DNA from 2 places in the Mesorhizobium sp. LCM 4577 genome. Region 2 is predicted to be linked to the other one. Evidence: riboswitches for the same ligand, from Rfam matches in the RefSeq annotation. Region 2 holds a riboswitch; the other holds the start of a gene.
The links. A riboswitch is a leader RNA that binds a small molecule or an ion and turns the genes downstream of it on or off. The one in region 2 is predicted to bind S-adenosylmethionine.
Positions count from the first base shown of each region.

Region 1 (9,682 bases), on a different contig from region 2:
CGGCGCATCGCGCATCTGGCGCGACGGCAAGCTTTTGTGGGAAAAACCGTTCCTGTCGGGCGAAGCGAACATGTCGCACACCATCGCCAATCTCGAGCACCACCACTTCAAATACTCGGCCTTCCGCCAGCCCGGCGACGTGCATGTGCACATGTTCGGCACCGCGACCCTCTCCTTCGCCGACGGCATCCGGACCGAGGCCGGCGATACGTTCGAGATCGAAGCGCCGGATTTCGGCCTGCCGCTGCGCAACCCGCTGGAGATCGAAAAGCCGGTCAAGGTGGCGGTCAAGGCGTTGTGAGACGAGCTACGAGAGCGTGATCTCCCCCCTCGAGGGGGAGATGGCCGGCAGGCCAGAAGGGGTCGTCTCACGTAAAGTGCCAACTCCTTGCGAAGGCGAGCAATAGGTTGGCGCCTCACGCGCGGCGACCCCCTCTGTCGCCTTCGGCGACATCTCCCCCTCGAGGGGGGAGATTGGCGGCCTCACCGCGCTGCTTTGAAATGCTTGGAGAGCTTCAGGCCCTGCGCCTGGTAGTTCGAGCCGAGATCGGTGCCGTAGAGCGCCTGTGGGCGCTTCAGCATATGCTCGTAGACGAGACGGCCGACGATCTGGCCGTGGTCGAGGATGAAAGGCACCTCGTGGCTGCGCACTTCGAGCACGGCGCGGCTGCCGCTGCCGCCGGCGGCGGAATGGCCGAAGCCCGGATCGAAGAAGCCGGCATAGTGGACGCGGAACTCGCCGACCAGCGGATCGAAGGGCGTCATCTCGGCGGCGTAGAGCGGCGGCACATGCACCGCCTCGCGGCTAACCAAGATGTAGAATTCGTCTGGATCGAGCACCAGCTCGCCGGCGCCGCTCTTGTAGATCGGCTCCCAGAAATCGACGACGTCCTGCGCTGCGCGCTTGTCGACGTCGACAAGGCCGGTGTGGTGCTTGCCGCGATAGCCGACGAGGCCATCCTTGTCGCCGTCGAGGTCGATGGAGAGCGCGATGCCGCCGCCGGAAATGTTGGGCGGCTCGGTAGCGACCAGCATCTCGGCGCGGTGGAGGTCGCGCAGCTCGTTCTCCGAGAGCACCGCGTTGCCGATGCGGAAGCGTATCTGCGACAGGCGCGAGCCGGCCCGCACGACGATCGGGAAGGTGCGCGGGCTGACTTCGAGATACAGCGGCCCGTGATAGCCGGCGGCGATTTTGTCGAACTCGTGGCCGCGATCGGTCATCACCCGGGTGAAGATGTCGAGACGCCCGGTCGAGCTCTTGGGATTGGCGGAAGCGGACACATTCGCCGGCAGCGCCAGGCTTTCGAGCAGCGGCACGATGTAGACGCAGCCGGTCTCCAGCACCGCGCCCCCGGTGAGGTCGATCTCGTGGAGCTTCAGCCGCTCGAGCTTGTCGGCGACCAGATGATCGGGACCGGGCAGGAAGGAGGCGCGCACGCGAAACGCCTTGTCGCCGAGCCTCAGATCAAGGCTGGCCGGCTGGATCTGGTTGGCGTCCAGCGCGCGCGGCGACGTCAGCGCGTTCGCCTCGAAGAGCGCCGCGATGTCCTGATCCGGAAGAATGCCTGTCTGCCGCAAAGGCTGGCTCCGTTGAGGCCGGTCTCTTTGTGGCAGGTTCTTGCCGCAAAACCGCTGGACACTTTTGCGGAACCTGCCTGGTACAAACCTCTTAATGAAGCCGGCAATTGACGCAAGCGCGGCGCTCATTTAAAGGGTCGTTATCCCGTGGTGATTTGGCCGGTCGGCTTGCAGCCACGTTAAACAAGTCGCTAAAGGACCGTCGAGCCGCAAGGCTATATGGACCGGTTGCGACTTTCGCGGCCGGTTTTTTTGTGTCTGGAAGCAGGGCTATGAGCACCAAGAAGCGCAATTGGAAACCTCAGACGGCACTCGTGCATGGCGGAACGCTGCGATCGCAATATGGCGAGACCGCCGAGGCGATGTATCTCACCCAGGGCTATGTCTACGAGACGGCGCAAGCGGCCGAAGCCCGCTTCAAGGGCGAAGAGCCTGGCTTCATCTATTCGCGCTACGCCAACCCGACCGTCGACATGTTCGAAAAGCGCATGTGCGCGCTGGAAGGCGCCGAGGATGCCCGCGCCACCGCGTCCGGCATGGCGGCCGTTTCCGCCGCCCTGCTCTGCAGCGTCAAGGCGGGCGACCATATCGTCGCCGCACGCGCGCTGTTCGGCTCCTGTCGCTGGGTGGTCGAGACGCTGGCGCCGCGCTACGGCATCCAGGCGACGCTGATCGACGGCACCGACATAGCCAATTGGGAAAAGGCGGTAAGGCCGAACACCAAGCTGTTCTTCCTGGAAAGCCCGACCAACCCGACGCTGGAGGTGGTCGACATTGCCGCGGTCGCCAAGCTCGCCAATTCGATCGGCGCGCGAGTCATCGTCGACAATGTCTTCGCCACGCCGCTGCAGCAGAAGCCGTTGCAGCTCGGCGCGCATATCGTGGTCTATTCGGCGACCAAGCACATAGACGGCCAGGGCCGCTGTCTCGGCGGCGTCATCCTGTCCGACAAGAAGTGGATCGACGAGAACCTGCACGACTATTTCCGCCACACCGGCCCGAGCCTGTCGCCCTTCAACGCCTGGACCCTGCTGAAAGGCCTGGAGACGCTGCCGCTGCGCGTGCGCCAGCAGACCGAGAGCGCCGGCAAGATCGCCGATTTCCTCGCCGGCCGCCCGGAGATCGCCCGCCTCATCTATCCGGGCCGCGCCGATCATCCGCAGGCGGATGTCGTGAAGAAGCAGATGTCTGGCGGCTCGACGCTGATCTGCCTCGACGTCAAGGGCGGCAAGCAGGCGGCCTTCGCCTTCCAGAACGCGCTCGACATCGTGCTGATCTCCAACAATCTCGGCGACGCCAAGAGCCTGATCACCCATCCCGCAACCACGACGCACAAGAACCTGAGCGACGAGGCCCGCGCCGAACTCGGCATCGGGCCCGGCACGCTCAGGCTCTCCGTCGGTCTGGAGGACACCGACGATCTGCTGACCGACATCGAAGAGGCGCTGAAAGCGGCCAAATAGGAAGCCGCGACCCAAATTTCAGGCGAGCTCTTCCAGCTCGGTCATGGCCTTGGTGCGGATGGTCATGGCATTGCCGCGCCATTCGACGGCGCCGCCGAACCAGGCGCGCGCCCAGATGGCGGGCAGCAGGACGTCGCGCACGATCATCGCGGTGACGCTGCGCGGCGACAGGTACCAACTCTTGGCAGAGGCCAGCAGGCACTCCGGCAGATAAGCGATCGCCAGCACGCACAAGGCCGTTGTGGGCAGGCTGATGCCGGCCCCTGCGGCGGCAATCAGCGCCAGCAGCAGCGGCGTCGCCGCGCCGGTCAGGATCTCCGGCGCAAAGAAGAGCGGGAACGTCACCCGGCGTAGCCGCGCCCAGCGCGTCTGCCGCGACCAGATCTCGGCGAAGCTGCGCTGGCCGAGCGGCTGCTCGAAAGGCGAGGCGACGAGATTGACGCGCAAGCCCAGGCTGTTGACCAGCTTGGTGGCGGCCGCGTCCTCGGCGATCTCGGCGGCCAAAGCCTGGATGCCGCCATTGGTGTCCAGCATCGGCTTGTTCCACAACATGCTCTTGCCTTGGGCGAAGCCGAGGCCGAGCGCCTCGCCGGCATATTGCCAGCGCGCCTGCAGCGTGTTGAGGAAGGCGCACTCGACTTCGGCCCAAAAACCGTCCGGCCGCGAGCCGATCGGCGTCGAGCAGACAAGGCCGGTGTCCGGCCGCCAGGCCGCCATCAGGTGCTGCACATAGTCCTTCGGCATCAAGACGTTGGAATCGGCGAGGATCACCCAATCGTGCCGCGCCGCCCGCCAGCCCTTGACGCAGTTGTTGAGCTTGGGATTGGCGCTGACGCGGTCGTCGCCGATCAGGAGCCGCGCCGGAACCTTGGGGTGGCGCACGATCGCCGCATCGATGAGCCTCACCACCGGGTCCTCGGCATGCGCGACGCAGAAGATCAGCTCATAGCCCGGCCAGTCGAGCGAGAAGGCGCGCTCCAGGGTCTCCTGCGTGAACGGCTCGACGCCGCGCGACGGCACGATGATCGAGACCGGCTGCGGGCCGTCAGGCGCCGCAATGACATGGCGCCGTTTCAGCCGCGAGGAGGCGAGCAGAATGCTGGCGAGATTGGACAGAAGAAGGGCTGACGAAGCCAGGCCGGCTGCGATAGTCAGTTCCATCGAGATCTGGTCACTCTATCTCTTTGCTTTCACGCAATTCCGGACGGAAAACCGCTCACACTTTCCTGGAATTGCTCTTGGCCGCAGCCAGCCATTCATCCGTTGCAGAGCGCCCGAGTCACCCCGCACGGTTTGTGCACACCAACATTGTCATGTGTCACTTAAATGACATTGTTTTTCGGCACGTGCGCTACAAGGCTGGCAGGATGGTCGGCGCTGCGTCCGTAACAGCGAAGCGCGACCAATGTTCCGCCGCGGCAACCGGAGTGGCCCATGTATCGCGCAGTGACGCGCAACATCGAAGTGCTGGTCAGGCCCTTCTATCTGGAGGACCGCTCCGATCCGTCCGAGAATCGCTATGTCTGGGGCTATCAGGTGACGATCGACAACCGCTCCGACGAATTCGTGCAGCTTTTGTCGCGCTACTGGCACATCACCGACGGCCAGGGCCGGGTCGAGGAGGTGCGCGGCGCCGGCGTCGTCGGCGATCAGCCGGAACTCAATCCCGGCGACAGCTATCAATACACGTCAGGCTGCCCGCTCTCGACGCCGTCGGGCATCATGGTCGGCCACTACACGATGCGCAACGGCCGCGGCGAGACGTTCGATATCGCCATTCCCGCCTTCTCGCTCGACATGCCGGGGACGAAGAGGACGGTGAATTAGAGAACTTGAGTTCCTCGCCCCCGCAAAGCGGGGAGAGGAACCGGAGCTTTCTCACTCCGCCGCGAACTCGGCCGGATCAAAGTCGTATTGCGTCGAGCAGAACTCGCAGGCGACATGAATGCCGCCGTCTTCGGTCGAGTCCTTGATCTCCTCGGCCGAAAAGCCTTCGAGAATGCCGTGGATCTTCTCGCGCGAGCAGGAGCACTGGTCGGCGACCGGCACACTGCTGAAAACCCGCACGCCGTGCTCGTGGAACAGCCGGTAGAGCAGCCGCTCGGCGCCGACCGTCGGATCGATCAGCTCGGTCGGCTCGATGGTGCCGAGCAGCGCCAGCAATTCCTGCCAGGAATTGTCGGCCGGATGGTCCGTCACCTCGCGGTCGTCGCCGTCGCCGCCCGAAATATCGGGAATGCGCATGCGCTCCGGCGCCTGCGGCAGGAACTGCGCCAGGATGCCGCCGGCGCGCCACTGCTCGCGCGCGCCGGCCGGGCCGGGCGTCACCAGCTTGGCGACCGACATCTTGATGTCGGTCGGGATCTGCTCCGACTGGCGGAAATAGGTGCGCGCGGCGTCCTCCAGCGAGGTGCCGTCGAGCTGGACGATGCCCTGGTAGCGCTGCGTATGCGCGCCCTGGTCGATGGTCAAAGCCAGGACACCGTTGCCAAGCAGCGTCTGCTGCGAGGCCTCGCCGGCGGCGACCAGCGCCTCCAGCCGGTCGGCATCGAAGCGCGCATAGGCGCGCAGCGCATGCGGCGTGGTGAAATCAGCCACCAGCATGTCGACCGGACCGTCGGTGCGGGTCTGCAGGATGAACTTGCCCTCGAACTTCAGCGAGGTGCCGAGCAGCACGGTGAGCACGCAGGCTTCCGCCAGCAGGCGGGCGACCGGCTCGGGATAATTGTGACGGCTCAAAATGGCGTCGAGCATCGGCCCGAGCTGCACGGTGCGGCCGCGCACATCGAGCGGCGCGACCTCGTAGGGCACGACGTGATCGTCGCCGGCGAAGCCGAATTCACCGAGTTGGGGTCTATGCTCAGCCAAGGTATGGGTTTCCAACATGACAAAACTCCGGGGCGCAGCCATGCAACCCGATGAGCCGCATGCGTCGAAGCGCGTTCAATTTACGTGATGGCCCGCAAATAGGCATCACATATCCCCAGATCAAGTTGACCCCGATCGGGCCGGAAGCGGTCAGGTCGGCCCTTCTCAAGCGCCCAGGCACCAGGCCAGCACCGCCTTCTGGGCGTGCAGCCGGTTCTCGGCCTCGTCGAAGACCACCGAATGCGGCCCGTCGATCACCTCGTCGGTGACCTCCTCGCCGCGATGCGCCGGCAGGCAGTGCATGAACAACGCATCGGCTTTGGCCTTCGCCATCAGCGCGGCATTCACCTGATAGGGCAAGAAGACGTTGTGGCCGCGGGCGCGGTGCTCCTGGCCCATCGAGACCCAGCTGTCGGTGACGACGCAGTCGGCCTGGTCGACGGCTTCCTCGGCGGACTTGGCAAACCGGACCTTGCCGCCATTGGCTTTCGACCAGTCGACATATTTCTCGAAAGGCTCGCTGCCCTCCGGCACCGCGACATTGAGGTTGAAGCGGAAGCGCGCCGAGGCTTCGAGCAGCGAATGCAGCACATTGTTGCCGTCACCGGTCCAGGCGAAAGTCTTGCCGGCCACCGGACCGCGATGCTCCTCATAGGTCATGATGTCGGCCATGAGCTGGCAAGGATGCGTGTCGTCGGTCAGCCCGTTGATGACCGGAACCGTGGCGTTCTCGGTGAGCTCCAGCAGCCGGTCATGCGAGGTGGTGCGGATCATGATGGCGTCGACGTAACGAGACAGCACTTTAGCCGTGTCGGCGATGGTTTCCGAGCGGCCGAGCTGCATCTCGGTGCCGGTCAGCATGATCGTCTCGCCGCCGAGCTGGCGCATGCCGACATCGAAGGATACGCGCGTGCGCGTCGACGGCTTGTCAAAGATCATGGCCAGCACCTTGCCGTCGAGCGGTTTTGAGCGCTCACCCGCCTTGAGCCTGGTCTTTCGCGCCACCGCGTCGTCCAGCATCGAGCGCAGATCGCCCGCGGAAACGGCGGATAGATCGGTGAAGTGGCGAACACTCATCAGCAGGTTCCAGAAATTATTTCGCGGCTTCGGCCGCAATAGCGTCGGTCAGGCCCTTGGCGCCGGCACGAATGCGCTCCAGCGCCTCGCCGATCTCCGCGTCGGTAACGGTGAGCGGCGGCAGGAGGCGGATGACATTGTCGCCCGCCGGCACGGCAAGCAGGTGCTGGTCGCGCAGCGCCATGTTCACCTTGGTGTTGGGCATGACGCATTTCAGGCCGAGCATCAGGCCGGTTCCCCTGATGCCCTCGATGACGTCGGGAAATTCGTCCGCGACCCCGGCCAGCCCCTGTTTCAGAAGCAGCGCCTTGCGCTGCACGTCCTCGAGGAAACCGTCGGCCAGCACCACGTCGAGCACGGCGTTGCCGACCGCCATCGCCAGCGGATTGCCGCCGAAGGTGGTGCCGTGCACGCCGGCGGTCATGCCGGTTGCCGCCTCATCCGTGGCAAGGCAGGCGCCCATCGGGAAGCCGCCGCCGATGCCCTTGGCGATCGCCATCAGGTCGGGCGTGACGCCGGCCCATTCATGCGCGAACAATTTTCCGGTGCGGCCGATGCCGCACTGGACCTCGTCGAAGATCAAAAGCAGGCCGTGCTGGTCGCACAGCTGGCGCAGCCGCTTCAAGGACTGCGTCGGCACCGGGCGGATGCCGCCCTCGCCCTGCACCGGCTCGATCAGGATTGCCGCGGTCTCCGGCGCGATCGCCTTTTCGGCCGCGTCGATGTCGTCGAATGCGACCTGGTCGAAGCCCTCGACCTTCGGGCCGAAGCCTTCGAGATATTTGTACTGGCCGCCGGCGGCGATCGTCGCCAGCGTGCGGCCGTGGAAGGCGCCCTCGAAAGTGATGATGCGGAAACGCTCCGGGTGACCCTTGACGAACTGGTAGCGCCGCGCCGTCTTGATGGCGCATTCCAGCGCCTCGGCGCCCGAATTGGTGAAGAACACCTTGTCGGCGAAGGTGGCGTCGACCAGCCGCTCGCCCAGCCGGCGCTGTTCCGGGATCTCGTAGAGATTGGAGACGTGCCAGAGCTTGGCGGCCTGTTCGGTGAGCGCCGCGACCAGATGCGGATGGCTGTGGCCGAGCGAATTCACCGCGATGCCGCCCGCGAAGTCGAGATATCGCTCGCCCTTGTCGGTGACCAGCCAAGTCCCTTCCCCACGCTCAAAAGCCAGGGGTGCGCGAGCAAAGGTCTCGTAAAGCGCCGAACCGCTCATTATATGCGTCTCCGGAACCGGAAATCAAAAAAGCCGCCAATGCGGCGGCCTTTGCGGCTTATCATGTTTTTCGGCCATGAAGTCAACGAAAACGTCACGCAGAAGCGCGTGGCAACCCCTTGGCGCCACGCCGGCTCATCAGCGGTCAGGCAAGTTGGGGAAAACCGTAAAAACCGAATCGGTGTTGCCTTTGGGACTCTTGTCACCGAGTCAGCGCATAAGGTATTTGTAGTCGAGAAATAACTATATTTCGTGCGGCGGATCTAAATCACCCGGTACATGTGGTGTCGTTTGCCCGGCGAGAGCCGGCTCGGGAAAGGATTCTGGCTGCCGCACGCCTCAGCAGGAGCGCGGCCCCATGAATTGGACTGACGAGCGGGTAGAACTTCTCAGGAAATTGTGGTCGGAGGGCCTGAGCGCCAGCCAGATTGCCGCACAGCTTGGCGGAGTGAGCCGCAATGCCGTCATCGGCAAGGTGCATCGCCTGAAGCTGTCGGGTCGCGGTCGCGCGACGGCCGCCCCGGCGCGCCAGAAGAAGGCGACGCAGGGCGCCTCGATGCAGAAGTCGGTGACCCGCGCCGCAAGCGCCACGCGCCATGTGACGGCCACCATCGGCGCCACCGCGCTGCAGGTGCAGTTCGACGCCGAGCCGGTCGCCCGCCACTATATCCGCCCGGTCGAGAACGTCGTGGTGCCGATCTCGCGCAACCTGCAGCTTGTCGAACTGACCGAACGGACCTGCAAATGGCCGAACGGCGACCCGCTCTCGGAAGACTTCAGCTTCTGCGGCAACGACGCCGCCGAGACGGGACCGTACTGCAAGTATCATTCCCGGGTTGCGTTCCAGCCGGCGGCGGAGCGGCGCAGGGCGCGCTGAGCGAATAGCGAATAGCGAATAGCGAATAGCGAATAGCGAATAGCGAATAGCGAATAGCGAATAGAACGGCTTGGCTTCTGGGAGGAAGCAAGCCGTTTTTGCATTTCTCCCTATTCACTATTTCACTATTTCGCTATTCGCTATTCGCTATTCGCTATTCGCTTCCGATCACAGCCATCCATTCTTCTTGAACCGCCAGTACAGGAACGCACAGATCAGCGCGATGGCCGCGAGCACGGTCGGATAGCCATATTCCATCTTCAGCTCCGGCATGTCGGAGAAGTTCATGCCATAGATGCCGGCGAAAGCCGTCGGCACCGCCAGGATGGCGGCCCATGAGGCGAGCTTCTTGGAGATAGCGGTTTCCTGGCTCTGTCCGACGAGAAGGCTGGCTTCGAAAGCGAAGGCCAGGACCTCGCGCAAGCTGTCGATCTTTTCCTGCACGGTGCGGATGTGGTCGGTCACGTCGCGAAACAGCGGATGCATGGCGGCATGGATCTGCGGCAGATCGGCGCTGGTCAGCCTGCGGCAGACCTCGACCAGCGGCAGGGCCGCATTGCGCAGCCGCAAGAGATCGCGGCGCAGCATGTACAGACGCTCGAT
Region 1 is NZ_MDDU01000011.1:113,961-123,642, reverse strand. Features, by position in the region: gene araD1 (AraD1 family protein) at 1-301, shown strand, start outside; gene LCM4577_RS14385 (2'-deoxycytidine 5'-triphosphate deaminase) at 484-1,578, opposite strand; SAM riboswitch at 1,716-1,793, shown strand; gene LCM4577_RS14380 (O-succinylhomoserine sulfhydrylase) at 1,851-3,041, shown strand; gene LCM4577_RS14375 (ceramide glucosyltransferase) at 3,060-4,202, opposite strand; gene apaG (Co2+/Mg2+ efflux protein ApaG) at 4,476-4,868, shown strand; gene LCM4577_RS14365 (Hsp33 family molecular chaperone) at 4,920-5,951, opposite strand; gene argF (ornithine carbamoyltransferase) at 6,075-6,986, opposite strand; gene LCM4577_RS14355 (aspartate aminotransferase family protein) at 7,003-8,202, opposite strand; gene LCM4577_RS14350 (GcrA family cell cycle regulator) at 8,561-9,079, shown strand; gene LCM4577_RS14345 (magnesium and cobalt transport protein CorA) at 9,248-9,682, opposite strand, start outside.
Region 1: it holds a riboswitch for S-adenosylmethionine, as region 2 does, so the genes downstream of both, LCM4577_RS14380 (O-succinylhomoserine sulfhydrylase) here and LCM4577_RS34000 (homoserine O-acetyltransferase) in region 2, are expected to answer to the same signal.

Region 2 (4,001 bases):
CGCGTTCTCCATCAAAAGTTTTTCCAGAGACTCTGCAATTGCCTGGCCGTTATAGCGTGGCGGTACATGACTGATTTCGGTGGATCGGAATTTGCGGGTTTGACGCGCACGTGCCCATGAGATCGCCTGGCCGAGCAGATCGTCACGGGTCAAGCGCACATAGCTCAAATTAGGAAGGCTCGCTGGCAAATTCACCTTCTTGGCAAGTTGTTTGAACTGACTCGCAAAGAGCTTGATCGCATAGACTCCGGTAGAGGATCGCCCTTCCGTCAGCGCACGCAAAAGCTGTGTGCGGGGATCTCGCGGGTAACCCGGTAACTCCAGCAGGCGTCGCCCGCCAAACCATTCCAACGGATGGCCCAGCCCGGCGGAAGCCATCAATCCCGCGAGATGATTGCTGCCGCTGCGCGGTGACGTGCAGACGAGAATTCCCGCCCGTAGCTCGGGCAGAATGTTTGGTGGGATCTTCACCACAGCCGGTGACTGACGAAAGAAACGCATTCCCGTCATCGCTTCAACAAAAACACCGCCTGCTGGCCGAAGAAGTTCCAGAACCACCAGGGCATCGACAGGCCGATCTTCTGGCCGTTGGCGTCGAGCGCGGTCGCTTTCTCGACAGTCGCGCCAAGCTCGTCGCACAGGTTGACGAAGTCGCGGATGGTGCAGAAGTGGATGTTGGGCGTGTCGTACCAGGAATAGGGCAGGTCCTTGGTGACCGGCATCCTGCCCTTGATCAGCAGCGAGAAGCGCACGCGCCAATGGCCGAAATTGGGGAAGGAGACGATGGCGCGGTTGCCGATCCGAAGCAGCTCGTCGAGCACGACCTTCGGGTTGCGCGTCGCCTGCAGCGTCTGCGAGAGCACGACGAAGTCGAAGCCCTTGTCGGCGTAGAATTTCAGATCCGTGTCGGCGTCGCCCTGGATGACCGAGAGCCCGCGCGCCACGCATTCGTTGACGCCGCGCTGCGACAGTTCCAACCCGCGGCCGTCGACCTGCTTGGTTTCCTGCAACAGTTCCAGGAGCAGGCCGTCGCCGGAGCCGACATCGAGCACGCGCGAATTGGCCGGAATAAGATCGGCGACGACCTCCAGATCGACACGCTGGGCGCGATTGACGCTCATGGCCTCGCCTCCTGCATGGCGCATGATCCCGGTCCGAAAGGTCTGCGGCTCTTCGGGGTCATACGCTGAGCCCCCTCGCACGGGCAGCGGAGGCGATGAAGCCGTTGATGGCCGCGAACAGCTCCGGCTCGTCGAGCAGGAAGGCGTCATGGCCGCGATCGGTCTCGATCTCGACGAAGGAGACCGAAGCGCCCGCCGCGTTCAAGGCATGCACGATCGAGCGGCTCTCCTCGGTCGGGAACAGCCAGTCGCTGGTGAAGGAAACCAGGCAGAAGCGCGTCTTGGTGCCGGCGAAGGCATCGGCGAGGCGGCCGCCGTGATCGGCGGCAAGGTCGAAATAGTCCATCGCGCGGGTCAGATAGAGGTAGGAATTGGCGTCGAAGCGGTCGACGAAGGTCATGCCCTGGTGCCGCAGATAGCTCTCGATCTGGAAATCGGCGTCGAAGCCGAAGGTCAACGCCTCCCGATCCTGCAAATTGCGGCCGAACTTGCGGTGGAGCGCTGCTTCCGATAGATAGGTGATGTGGGCGGCCATACGCGCGACGGCCAGCCCCTTTTCCGGGCGCTTGCCAAAATCGAGATATTTGCCGCCATGCCAGTCCGGATCGGCCATGACGGCCTGCCGGCCGACCTCATGGAAGGCGATGTTCTGCGAGGAATGGCGGGCGCCGGTGGCGATCGGCAGGGCGCAGAACACGCGCTCCGGATAGCTTGCGGCCCATTCCAGCACCTGCATGCCACCCATCGAGCCGCCAAGCACGCAAAACAGCTTTTCGATGCCGAAATGATCGATGAGCATCGCCTGCGCGCGCACCATGTCGCGGATGGTGATGATCGGCAGGTCGAGCCCATAAGGCTTGCCGGTCGCCGGATTGATCGAGGCCGGGCCGGTCGAGCCGAGGCAGCCGCCGACGACGTTGGAGCAGATGACGAAGAAGCGGTTGGTATCGATGATCTTGCCGGGACCGATCAGCACCTCCCACCAGCCCGGCTTGCCGGTCACCGGATTGGTGTTGGCGACGTGCTGGTCCCCGGTCAGCGCGTGGCAGACGAGGATGGCGTTGGAGCGCGCATCGTTGAGCGTGCCGTAGGTCTGGTAGGCGATCTGGAAAGGCGAGAGCAGGGTGCCGGCGTCGAGCTTCAGCGGCTTGTCGGGCCCGAACCGCAGCACCGGGCTCGACGGATGGTCGACCTCGTCTTTGGTTCTTGCYGCGCGCTGAGCGGCCATGTCCGTCCTCGATCCTGTGCCGCAGCGGTTTCGTCCCGATGCGGTGTCCGGCCGGCCGCGGACAACAAAAAACCGGCATTGCCGTCGCAAAGCCGGTTACAGGTTGCAAACGGCCCTTTAGCGAGTTGTTTAACGTGGCTGCAAGCCGACCGGCCAAATCACCACGGAAGTCTGGCAGTCCTTCTAGGACCAGCGCCGCGCTTCGTCAACGGGTAGCGCGGCGCTCCAATCAGTTCACCGCACCTTGTCGCAGGTTCTTGCCGGAAGGCCATGCGACGCCTTCGCGGAACCTGCTCAGCGCTTCGATGCGACACCCAGTTCACTGCGCCGCCAGGCCGAAGGCGAAATGCCAACCGATCGCTTGAATTCGCGGCCGAAATGGTAGACGTCGCAAAAGCCGCATGTCTCGGCGATCTCGGCGATCGGCTGGTCGTCCTGCACCAGCAGTGACTGCGCGTGCATCAACCGCTCGCGCATCAGCCACTGATGCGGGCTGGTGCGAAGATGGCGCTGAAACATCCGCCGGGTCTGCGACGGCCCGAGCCCGGTGACGGCCGACAGGGCCGACGCGTTCCATGCAAAGCCGAGCGCCCCGCGCATCGCTTCGATACCGGAGGCGAGCGGTTTCGGCAGGTCGTCGCTGTCCGGTCCCGCCAACGCGCGATCGATCAGGAGCAGGAATTCGGCAACCAGTTGCGAAAGGCGCAGGTCGAGGCTGGCGTCGCGGCGGCGCAGCGCGGCAAACAGGCGCTCGAACCAAGGGACCGGATTTGCTCCCTCGGCGAAGATGGCGCGCGGCGCGCCGTCTCCGAACAGCTTGCGCCGCAGGATGGCGGGCTCCGGCCCGTCCAGCCTGAACCAAAGGACTGTCCAGGGATCCCGGGGATCGGCGGAATGGACGTGCGGCGCCTCGTTCGCCATCCAGACCAGTTGACCAGGCCCGACGTCGATCCTTTGCCCAAGCGTTTCGACATAGCCGGCGCCGGCCAGGCAGTAGAGGATGTCCTGTCCGGGATAGACGGCGCGTTCTATCCGATAATCGGGTCCGGCGGCGACCTTTCCGGCGCGCAGCACGCTGAACGCGGCGCGGGTCCAGGACGGAGCCGGCACATAATGAAAACTCTCGATGACGGACGTTCTTTTTTCCATGCGCGTTTTATACAAAAAATGCGTTCCCTTTGTCCATTTTGTTCCCTGGCGGATGGACTAATTTCTCCTAACGAGCCTGGGAATGCCGGCCGGAAACGGATCGGGACCGGGCCTTCAAAGAGGTTCAGGGGCGCCCCGCCGCATCGCGGGATGCTTTAGGGTTCCAGGGAGAGAATATTGATGCTCGCGATGACCAGACATGAAGCGGAACTTTACGCACGCGACGGCTACATCATTCGCCGTGGCCTGCTGAGCGTCGGTGAAGTCGCCAATTTCCGCGACCACGCCCGCAAGCAGCTCGAAGAGGAGCAGAGCAAGGGCGGCGTGATGTCCAAGGGCGACAAGGAAGGCAAGACCACGCTCTTGAAGATGTGGACCAAGGCCGAGGACGACAAATACGGCCTGCTGGCGCGCGACGAGCGGATGGTCGATCTGGCCGAGGACGCCGTCGGCAAGCCGATCTACCTCTACAGCCACAAGATGACCATGAAGCAGCCTAACGA
Region 2 is NZ_MDDU01000056.1:163,555-167,555, forward strand. Features, by position in the region: gene LCM4577_RS33990 (Stf0 family sulfotransferase) at 1-558, opposite strand, end outside; gene metW (methionine biosynthesis protein MetW) at 507-1,121, opposite strand; gene LCM4577_RS34000 (homoserine O-acetyltransferase) at 1,180-2,349, opposite strand; SAM riboswitch at 2,447-2,524, opposite strand; gene LCM4577_RS34005 (AraC family transcriptional regulator) at 2,644-3,498, opposite strand; gene LCM4577_RS34010 (phytanoyl-CoA dioxygenase family protein) at 3,688-4,001, shown strand, end outside.